DNA from 4 places in the Kitasatospora sp. NPDC059327 genome. Region 4 is predicted to be linked to each of the others. Evidence: riboswitches for the same ligand, from Rfam matches in the RefSeq annotation. Region 4 holds a riboswitch; each other region holds the start of a gene.

Region 1 (2,192 bases), on a different contig from region 4:
GGGGAGGCCGCCCCGAGGAAGTCCCCGGCGGCGGTGCACTTGCCGTTCTCCCCCGCCGCCGCGCAGACGTGGTCGGTGAGCGCGGCGACCAGGTCCCGGCCGCCGAAGGAGCGCGGGTCGCGGCCGGTGCTCTCGGCGACGAGGGCCAGCAGCGCGGCGGCCCGTGCGTCGGGCGCGCCGGTCGGACCCTCGGGGAGGAGGAACGCGTCGGTGTGCGTGGAGAGGAAGCCGAGCACCTTGCGCAGCGCCGGATCCTGCGTACCCGCCGCGGCGAGCGCGACGGCGGTGAGCGCGGTCCGCGGGTAGTCCGGCCCCTCGGTGGCCCAGTTCTCCATGTGGTCGCCGGCGACGAGGCGCCCGGCCAGCCAGGCCGCCGCGGCCGCCGGGTCGCCGGGGGCGGCCGGCGACCCGGTGGAGGTCGACGTCGGGCTCGGGGTCGCCGTGGGCGAGGGCGAGGGGCCGTCGTTCTTGGCCCGGACGGAGTCCGGGGTGAAGGTCGGCGCGCCGCTGGTGCCGCCGATGTCGGTGCCGCCGTACACCCAGGCCTCGACCTCGCCCGGCTTGGGCTTCTGCGTCCCCGCGCCGAACTGGCTGTAGGACCAGGCCTGTTGGCCGGGTGCGGCGATCCAGTACGACCAGTACGCGGTGGCCTGCGGGGTGTTGACGCACGACTCCTCGGCCGGCGTCGGGTACTGGGTGCCGGCGTCGAAGCTCCCGGTGCCCAACCGGCAGATGAAAGCCGGCCCGTCGTGCTCGGTGCCGGTGGTGGTGAACCCCGCGGCGTGCAGCAGGTTCATCCCCGTCGTGGGGTTGGCGTCGCAACCGCGGACGATGCCGCCGCCCCAGTGGCCGAAGTCGACGGCGACGATCGCGCCGGTCGTCGCGGTGCACCGCTCGATCGGGTCGGCGGCGGCGATGCCGGGCCGGCCGAGCAGGACCGTTCCGCAGGCGGCGGCCGCCACCGTGCCGGCGACCACCAGGGAGGCGAGGTCCCGGCTTCTGTGACGTGTGCGACTGCTGCTGACCCTCACGACGACTCCCTCGTCGGTCGACGCAGGAGACCACGGCGCAGCCGACGGTACCCGGGCAGGGACCGTCCCGACCACGTCGTAGTCCGCGACGACGCATGTGCTTGGAACAGACCCCCGGTCCAGGCATTCCGGCTCACCCACCCGGAGGTGGGTCCACGGTTGCGGGTCAGCGCCGGAATCGAACCGGCTTCCCCTGAATGCCGAGGGTGAAAAACGGTTCATCAGACCACGTCGGTCGAGGGACAGTCAACGGGTCGTCATGTCGACCACATCACCTCGTGATCGGGAGCGCCGTACGGTAGCGTCCGCGGTGGCCTGACGGGGGAACCCGGTGCGAATCCGGGGCTGACGCGCAGCGGTGTGGGGTGGCGTTCGAGCCACCCCGAGCCCGGATGCCCGCCCGGCCGTGCACCACGGCGAATGCCGGCCCACGCGATTCGGGCGGCGACCGCTCCAGCGGTCGCGCGCGCCCGAACGGACGCCGGACCGCACGGGGCAGGGTCGGCGCCCGCCACCCCAAGGAGCCTGTCCCGTGACCCTCCCCACCACCTCGCGGACCACCCCGTCCCGTGCCGCCTCCGCCGTCACCGTGGCGCTGTCGGCCGGAGCGCTGCTGCTCACCCCCGTCCCCGCCCACGCGACGGCCAGTCCCGCGCAGATAGCCACCTCCAAGAGCACCGGTGTCACCTACCTGAAGTCCCTGCAGGCCGCCGACGGCGGCTACGTCACCGGTGGCGGGCTCTCCAACGAGTGGGCCTTCAGCGCGCTTGCGGCCGCCGGCACGGCAGCGGCGGACGTCACCCCCGGTGGTGACGCGAGCAAGAACGCCCGCCTCGTGTACCGCAACCAGCTCGCCGCGCCCGGCTGGCCCGGCGGCTCGCCGGTCGTCACGGACTACGAGCGCGGCATCCTCAACGCCTACGCGGCGGGCATCGACCCCGCCCGAGTGGGCCCGGCCCGCAACCTCCTCGCCGACCTCACCGCCTACTGGCAGAGCGCCGAACCCGGCTACTACGGCCCGTCCGCCAACTTCAACGGCACCGTCTTCGGCCTGCTCGCCCTCGCGGGTGCCAGGACCCAGGCGGGCGCCCAGCGCGCCCCGCAGGCCCTGCTGAACGCCTCCGTCACCGCGGTGCGCGCCAACCAGCACAACGACGGGGG
Region 2 (2,192 bases), on a different contig from region 4:
CGATCGACCCGAGCGTGCGGCGGACGGGACGGACCGGGCGGGCCGGGGTGAGGGTGTCGGTCATCGGAACTCTCCTCGCGGGATCAGGGGTTCGCGGGATCAGGGGTTCGCGGGTTCTGGGGTTCTCGGGATCAGGGGTCCGCCGCGCCGGCGTCCGCCGCGCCGGCGCTCGCGGCCTCAGCCGGCGGCCGGTGCCGGGCAGGCGAGGGTGGGGGCGCCGGGACGCGCACCCGCGGCGGACAGGGTGGCCAGCGGGGTGCCGGCGAGGCCGAGGACGGCCTGCGCGGTGGCCCGGGCGCCGTTGCCCGGGTTGAACCCGGACGCGTCGTAGGCGACCGCGCCGCGCACCGCCGGGTCCGTGGCGCAGCCCTGCTGGAACTTCACCAAGCGGCTCCAGCCCTTGAGGCCGGCGCCGAAGCGCCCTGCGGAGAGCAGCGCCTGGGTGGCCAGGCCGGTGGTGTTGGCGTTGGAGGCGGTCGCCCCGGAGGCCGCGAAGCCGCCGTCGGCGTTCTGACGGGAGGCCAGCCAGGCGAGGCCGGAGGCCGCCTTGGCGGCGCGGCCGGTGGCGGCGAGGGCCTGGACGGCGAGCGCGGTGGCGTCCGGGTCACCGGTGCAGGTGGCCGCGCCGAAGGAGACGGGGAAGCCGCCGTCCGCGCACTGGCTGTTCGCGAGGAAGTCCACGGCCGCCGCCGGGGCGTCACCGGGCGTGCGGTGCAACGCGATCAGGGCCAGCGACTGGCCGAAGGCGTTGCTGTAGTCGCCCCACTGCGAGCGGTCCGAGAAGCGGCCCTCGGCGGTCTGGAGCGAGCGCAGCCGGGCCGGCAGGTCGACGCCGCCGAACCCGGCCGGGTTCCCGCCGCGCACCTCGACGGCGAGCAGCAGCTTGGCCGTCGCGCCCGCGTAGGCCTCGGTGGTGCCGTCGCCGAGGTAGCCGCCGATGATCTCGGGCTTCGCCAGCCAGGCGGTGGCCCTGGCTGCCGCCTGGTCGGAGCTGTGCGAGGCCGCGAAGGCCAGTACGGCGTCGACGGTCAGGCCCTGGTCGGGGTAGGCGGTGCCGTTGAAGACGGACTCGAAGTGGTCCCCGTCGACGAGTTGGCGGGCCAGCCAGCCGGCCGCCGCGGCGTCCGGCCGGAGCGTCGCGGACGACGTCGCGGATGTCGTCGCGGCGGGCGCGGCCGCGGGCGCGGCGTGGGCGGCCGCCGAGGCCGGGAGTGCGGTGGCGAGGGCGAGGGCGGGTATCGCGAGCAGACCGAGGGTGCGGCGGAGCGGGGGCATGGGTGCCTTTCCGGGCCTGGACGCAGGGGCCCGGAAGGCGCGCGGCGGGTGCCGGGGCAGCCTTCGGAGCTCCGGCCCGCAGACCACGACGGGAGGAGTGGACGCCACATCTCCGCCGACGGGTACTCGGGCTCGCCGCCGACGTGACGTCGGCGACCTACCGTTGCGGGTCAGCGCCGGATTCGGACCGGACTTCCCCCGTTGACGGAGTCACCATGTGACGGCTCATCATCGCGAAGCGGAAAAGACCGGGTCAAGGGATCGTGCGTCACATCATCATGACCACCCGGTGGTTCGCCGACGCCGTGCCCCCGGCCTGCCGGACTCCCCTCCCCCGCCCGGCAGGTCGTCGCCCCGGGGACCGGTACCGGCACCCGCGACCACGATCACCCCACCGGACCGCGAGGCCGGTCGGAGCCATCGACCGGGCCCCCGCCGGCCTCCCGGCTCACGGACTCGCACGAACTGTCCCGACACACGAACTGTCCGACACACGGTCGGCCCTGGCATCCTGTCCGGGTGTCGAAGAAGCGTCAGCGTGCCACGACCCTCGCCGAGGTGGTGGCCGCCATGGAACCTCCGTCGGCGGACGAGCGCGCCGGCTCGTACACCCTGCGTCCCGTGGCGGCCCGTGGTTTCGCCGACGGCGAGGGCTGCCACTGGCGGCTCGCCCGTGGGCCGCTGCACCCCCGCCGGGCCAAGCGGCTGGCCGTCTGCGCCGACGTGATGTCGATGGGCGAGTACTACGACGACCGGGCCGAGCGGTGGCTCCCCCGCTTTCTGGCGGACGCCGAGCGCCCCGCCGCGTGGCTGGCGGCGCGGGCCCGCCTCGACGCCACCGACCTGCCGATCCATGAGGCGTACGAGTTCACCGCCGACGACGGCCGGGTGCTCCTCTTCATCGAAACCTACTGCTG
Region 3 (2,192 bases), on a different contig from region 4:
TGGTACGCGACGGGGACCGGGATCGGCACGTTCACGCCGATCATCCCGGTGTGGACCCGCCGGGTGAAGTCCCGCGCGGTGTCGCCGTCCCGCGTGAAGATCGCCACGCCGTTGCCGAACTCGTGCTCGCTCGGCAGCCGCAGTGCCTCCTCGTAGTCCGCCGCACGGACCACGCACAGCACCGGGCCGAAGATCTCCTCGCGGTAGATCCGCATCCCGGGGGTGACCCGGTCGAACAGCGTGGCCCCCAGGAAGTAGCCGTCCTCGTACCCCGGCACGGTCAGCTCACGACCGTCGACGACCAGTTCGGCGCCCTCCTCGACGCCCAGGTCCAGGAATCCGCGCACCCGCTCCAGGGCGTCCCGGCCGACCAGCGGACCGAAGTCGGCCGCGGGGTCGTGCGAGGCGCCGACCCTGAGCGCGGCGATCCGCTCGATGAGCTTGGCGACCAGCGCGTCCGCGGTCTCCTCCCCCACCGGCACCGCGACGGAGACGGCCATGCACCGCTCGCCCGCGGAGCCGTACCCGGCGCCGATCAGCGCGTCGGCGGCCTGGTCGAGGTCGGCGTCCGGCATCACGATCAGGTGGTTCTTGGCGCCCCCGAAGCACTGCGCGCGCTTGCCCCGCGCGGCCGCCGTGGCGTAGACGTACTCGGCGACCGGTGTCGACCCGACGAACCCCAGCGCCTGCACCCGCGGATCGTCGAGCAGCGTGTCCACCGCCTCCTTGCCGCCGTTGACGACGTTCAGCACCCCCGGCGGCAGGCCCGCCTCGACGAACAGCTCGGCGAGCCGCAGCGGCACCGACGGGTCGCGCTCGGAGGGCTTGAGCACGAAGGCGTTTCCGCAGGCGATCGCGGGCGCCGCCTTCCACAGCGGAATCATCGCGGGGAAGTTGAACGGGGTGATGCCCGCGACCACCCCGAGCGGCTGGCGCAGCGAGTACACGTCGATGCCGGTACCGGCGCTGTCGGTGAACTCGCCCTTGAGCAGGTGCGGGACACCGGCGGCGAACTCCACCACCTCCAGCCCGCGCTGGAGGTCGCCGTGGGCGTCGGCGACGGTCTTGCCGTGTTCGGCGGAGAGCAGCCGGGCCAGCGACTCGCGCTCGGCCTCGACCAGTTGGAGGAAGCGCAGCAGCACCCGGGCCCGCCGCTGCGGGTTCCAGGCGGCCCACTCGACCTGGGCCTGTTCGGCGTCGGCGATCGCCGCCTCGGTCTCGGCCCGGCTCGCCAGTGGAACACGTGCCTGGACCGTACCGGTGTTGGGGTCGTACACGTCGCCGAACACCCCGGAGGTGCCGGCGACGTGCTTGCCGCCGATGTAGTGGTTGAGCTCACGGATCATCACAAGCCTGCTCTCGTCAGGATGTCAGGTGGATCCGAGGGAACTGGGGCACGGCGGCACCGCCGTGGGCCCGGTGCGGGCACACGGGTACCGCCGGGCGCGGCACACCGTCAGGGGGACGGGCACACCGCGGCCGTCGCAGGATCACCAGGGTCGGGAGGCGCGCAGACCGGTGCCATGCGTGTTTGCTCCATCCTCGTGGACAACACGGAACACCCGCAGTCGGTATCCTGACTCCCGGATCACCGCGCGCCGCCCGGCCTTCCCGGCTGGCTGCCAGTGGCTGGTACTGCGACGACGCACTCCCCGGTCACAGTGGCGGGACCGTGCCGGATTCACACCGGCTTCCCTGCACTGCGGGCCTTGTCCACGACCATATAGTTGGACGTCCTACTAAGTCCAGGGGTCGAGCCGCACCGTATCGCCACCCTCGCCCGGCCGCCGCCGCCATGACCGTCCACCGCGCGCGCCCGCCACCCGCGACAGCCGCGAACTGCGGCGAAGCCCCTGCAGTGATGATCAACTAGCCTGCGGACATTCATCTTTGACACAACATCACGTCTTTGTTTGGTAACGGCGAAAGCGTATGGTGCCGGATCGTTCCGGGCAGGTACATGCTGTGGGCATGCACGCGCGACGCCTTCGCCGTACCCGGCCGACGCGTCCGCGCGGGCCCACGGGGAAGTCGTTGTCGCGCGAAGGTCGGCGATGGTCAGATGAGCACATTCGACATGTGGAACTGTTTCGTCTGCGGCACGGCCTGCTCGGCGGCCACCGCCCGCTGCCCCACCTGCGGGGCCGGACCGGGCGGCTACACCCCGGGCCCGGCCGGGCCCCCCGGGCCGC
Region 4 (2,192 bases):
GGCGCAGGCGACCGCCAGGTCGAAGCGGTGCCGGGTGGCCTCCCGCCAGTCCAGGAGGGTGAACCCGGGCAGGTCGCGCAGGAACGCGTCCAGTCCGGCGGTGAAGGCCGAGCCGGGGTTGACGGTGAGGTAGAAGCGGATGCCGTCGCGGTCGCGGAGCAGGGTGAGCACGTCGAGGACGCGGGTGGCGGAGGTGAGGGTGCGGACGACCGCGAGGACGCGTGCCTCGACCGGCCGGGTGTTCCAGCGGTCGTCGTCGGGCCAGGCCCGGCCCCGGGGCCTGCGGCGGATCAGCACGCGATGATCGTACTCATCCGGGTGCGTGCCGGGGCGGTGGCCGGACGGTGGGTCAGCCGGCCGCGGCGGTGGGCCGGTGGGGCCCGGCCGGGGCGGTGGGCCGGTGGTGCTCGGGCGCGTCGGCCGGTTCGTGGTGCTCGGCGGCGGCGCACGCGTCCAGCAGGGGGCGCATAGTCTCGTCCAGCAGCCGGTAGCGCACCACCCGCCCGTCCTTGTCGCCGGTGACCACGCCCGCCGTGCGCAGCAGCCGCAGTGCCTGCGAGACGGCCGGGTCGCGCATACCGGTGGCGACCGCCAGGTCGGTGACGGCGAGCGGGCCGGCCCGGTGCAGGGCGAGCAGCAGGGCGAGCCGACCGGGGTCGGCGAGCAGCGAGAACCGCTCGGCCCAGGACCGGACGTGCCCGGTGTCGCCGATCGCGGCGATGGCCTCGCAGACCCGGTGTCCGTCGATGGTGCGGTGGCCCGCGCGGTCGGCCGGTACGAGATGCATGCGGACATTCTCGCAGCCCCGGGGCTGTGATTCCGGACACCTGCGCAGGTGCGCAGCCTTGCAAGGGTGTGGCGGGGGACCCTACGGTGTTGCCCGCCGTGGTGCTCGGGAAGACCGGTGACGGACTCTCAGGAGTCCGGAGTCCGGAGCGGCCCTCGCCACTGTGATCGGGGGAGTCGTCCGTGCCCACGACGCCACTGGGTGCCTCGCGCGCCCGGGAAGGCGGGCACGGGAGCCCCGTAAGCCAGGAGACCGGCCACGGCATCTCACGAACGACTTTCCACGAGGTGCTGGAGCGTGATCCCACGATGACCCTGCCCGAAACCGCCGCCCCCGCGGCGCCGTCCGCCTTGCCCACCTTCCGCTGGAAGCGCGAGGACACCATCCGTACGGCCGGGTTGATGGGGGTGATCCTGGCCATGCACGTGGTGGCGTTCGGGACGCTCTTCTTCCTGGTGGCACCCGAGGGCTACGCGGTCGGTACGCAGGTCTTCGGGGTGGGCCTGGGGATCACCGCCTACACCCTCGGCATGCGGCACGCCTTCGACGCCGACCACATCGCGGTGATCGACAACACCACCCGCAAGCTGATGGCGGACGGCAAGCGGCCCGTCTCGGTGGGCTTCTGGTTCGCCCTCGGGCACTCCTCGATGGTGGTCCTGATGGCCGCCCTGGTGGCGGGCGGCGCCCAGCTGGCCAACACGCTGATGGACGACGAGTCCCCCACCCACCAGTGGCTGGGCGTGGTCGGCACCTCGGCCTCCGGTGCCTTCCTGTACCTGATCGGCGCGCTCAACCTGGCCGCCCTGTTCGGCATCCTGCGGGTGTTCCGGTCGATGCGCGCGGGCCGCTTCGACGAGGCGGAGCTGGAGGAGCACCTCAACTCGCGCGGCCTGCTGGCCCGGGTGCTGAACCGGGCGACCCGCTCGATCACCCGGCCCGGCCAGATGTTCCCGGTGGGGATGGTGCTCGGCCTCGGCTTCGACACCGCGACCGAGGTGACGCTGATGGTGATGGCCGGCTCCGGCGCGGCCTCCGGGCTGCCCTGGTACGCGATCGTCTGCCTGCCGCTGCTGTTCGCGGCGGGGATGAGCCTGTTCGACACGCTGGACGGGACGTTCATGAACTTCGCGTACCAGTGGGCGTTCTCCAACCCGGTGCGCAAGGTGTACTACAACCTGACCATCACCGGGCTGTCGATCGCGGTGGCCTTCATCATCGGCACCATCGAGCTGGTCGGGGTGCTGCACGAGAAGCTGGACCTCACCGACCCGGTGAGCGGCTGGATCGCGGACCTCTCGCTGGACAACGTCGGCTATGTCATCGTCGGGCTGTTCGTGGTGGTCTGGGCGGCGGCGATCGCCTACTGGCGGCTGGCCGGCGTCGAGCGGCGCTGGAGCCCGCG

The links. A riboswitch is a leader RNA that binds a small molecule or an ion and turns the genes downstream of it on or off. The one in region 4 is predicted to bind cobalamin.
Region 1: another riboswitch for cobalamin. It lies ahead of ACFXHB_RS07345 (prenyltransferase/squalene oxidase repeat-containing protein); the one in region 4 lies ahead of ACFXHB_RS43820 (HoxN/HupN/NixA family nickel/cobalt transporter).
Region 2: another riboswitch for cobalamin. It lies ahead of ACFXHB_RS07325 (prenyltransferase/squalene oxidase repeat-containing protein); the one in region 4 lies ahead of ACFXHB_RS43820 (HoxN/HupN/NixA family nickel/cobalt transporter).
Region 3: another riboswitch for cobalamin. It lies ahead of ACFXHB_RS04735 (CoA-acylating methylmalonate-semialdehyde dehydrogenase); the one in region 4 lies ahead of ACFXHB_RS43820 (HoxN/HupN/NixA family nickel/cobalt transporter).

The regions. Positions count from the first base shown of each region.
Region 1 is NZ_JBHYYB010000007.1:151,856-154,047, reverse strand. It holds gene ACFXHB_RS07345 (prenyltransferase/squalene oxidase repeat-containing protein) at 1-1,031, opposite strand, end outside; cobalamin riboswitch at 1,132-1,275, opposite strand; cobalamin riboswitch at 1,353-1,429, shown strand; gene ACFXHB_RS07340 (hypothetical protein) at 1,564-2,192, shown strand, end outside.
Region 2 is NZ_JBHYYB010000007.1:147,895-150,086, reverse strand. It holds gene ACFXHB_RS07330 (flagellar hook-length control protein FliK) at 1-64, opposite strand, end outside; gene ACFXHB_RS07325 (prenyltransferase/squalene oxidase repeat-containing protein) at 178-1,275, opposite strand; cobalamin riboswitch at 1,375-1,523, opposite strand; gene ACFXHB_RS07320 (hypothetical protein) at 1,795-2,192, shown strand, end outside.
Region 3 is NZ_JBHYYB010000005.1:6,144-8,335, reverse strand. It holds gene ACFXHB_RS04735 (CoA-acylating methylmalonate-semialdehyde dehydrogenase) at 1-1,346, opposite strand, end outside; cobalamin riboswitch at 1,549-1,739, opposite strand; gene ACFXHB_RS04730 (hypothetical protein) at 2,063-2,192, shown strand, end outside.
Region 4 is NZ_JBHYYB010000191.1:5,639-7,830, forward strand. It holds gene ACFXHB_RS43810 (hypothetical protein) at 1-297, opposite strand, end outside; partial or broken gene ACFXHB_RS43815 (ArsR/SmtB family transcription factor) at 446-787, opposite strand; cobalamin riboswitch at 870-1,063, shown strand; gene ACFXHB_RS43820 (HoxN/HupN/NixA family nickel/cobalt transporter) at 1,096-2,192, shown strand, end outside.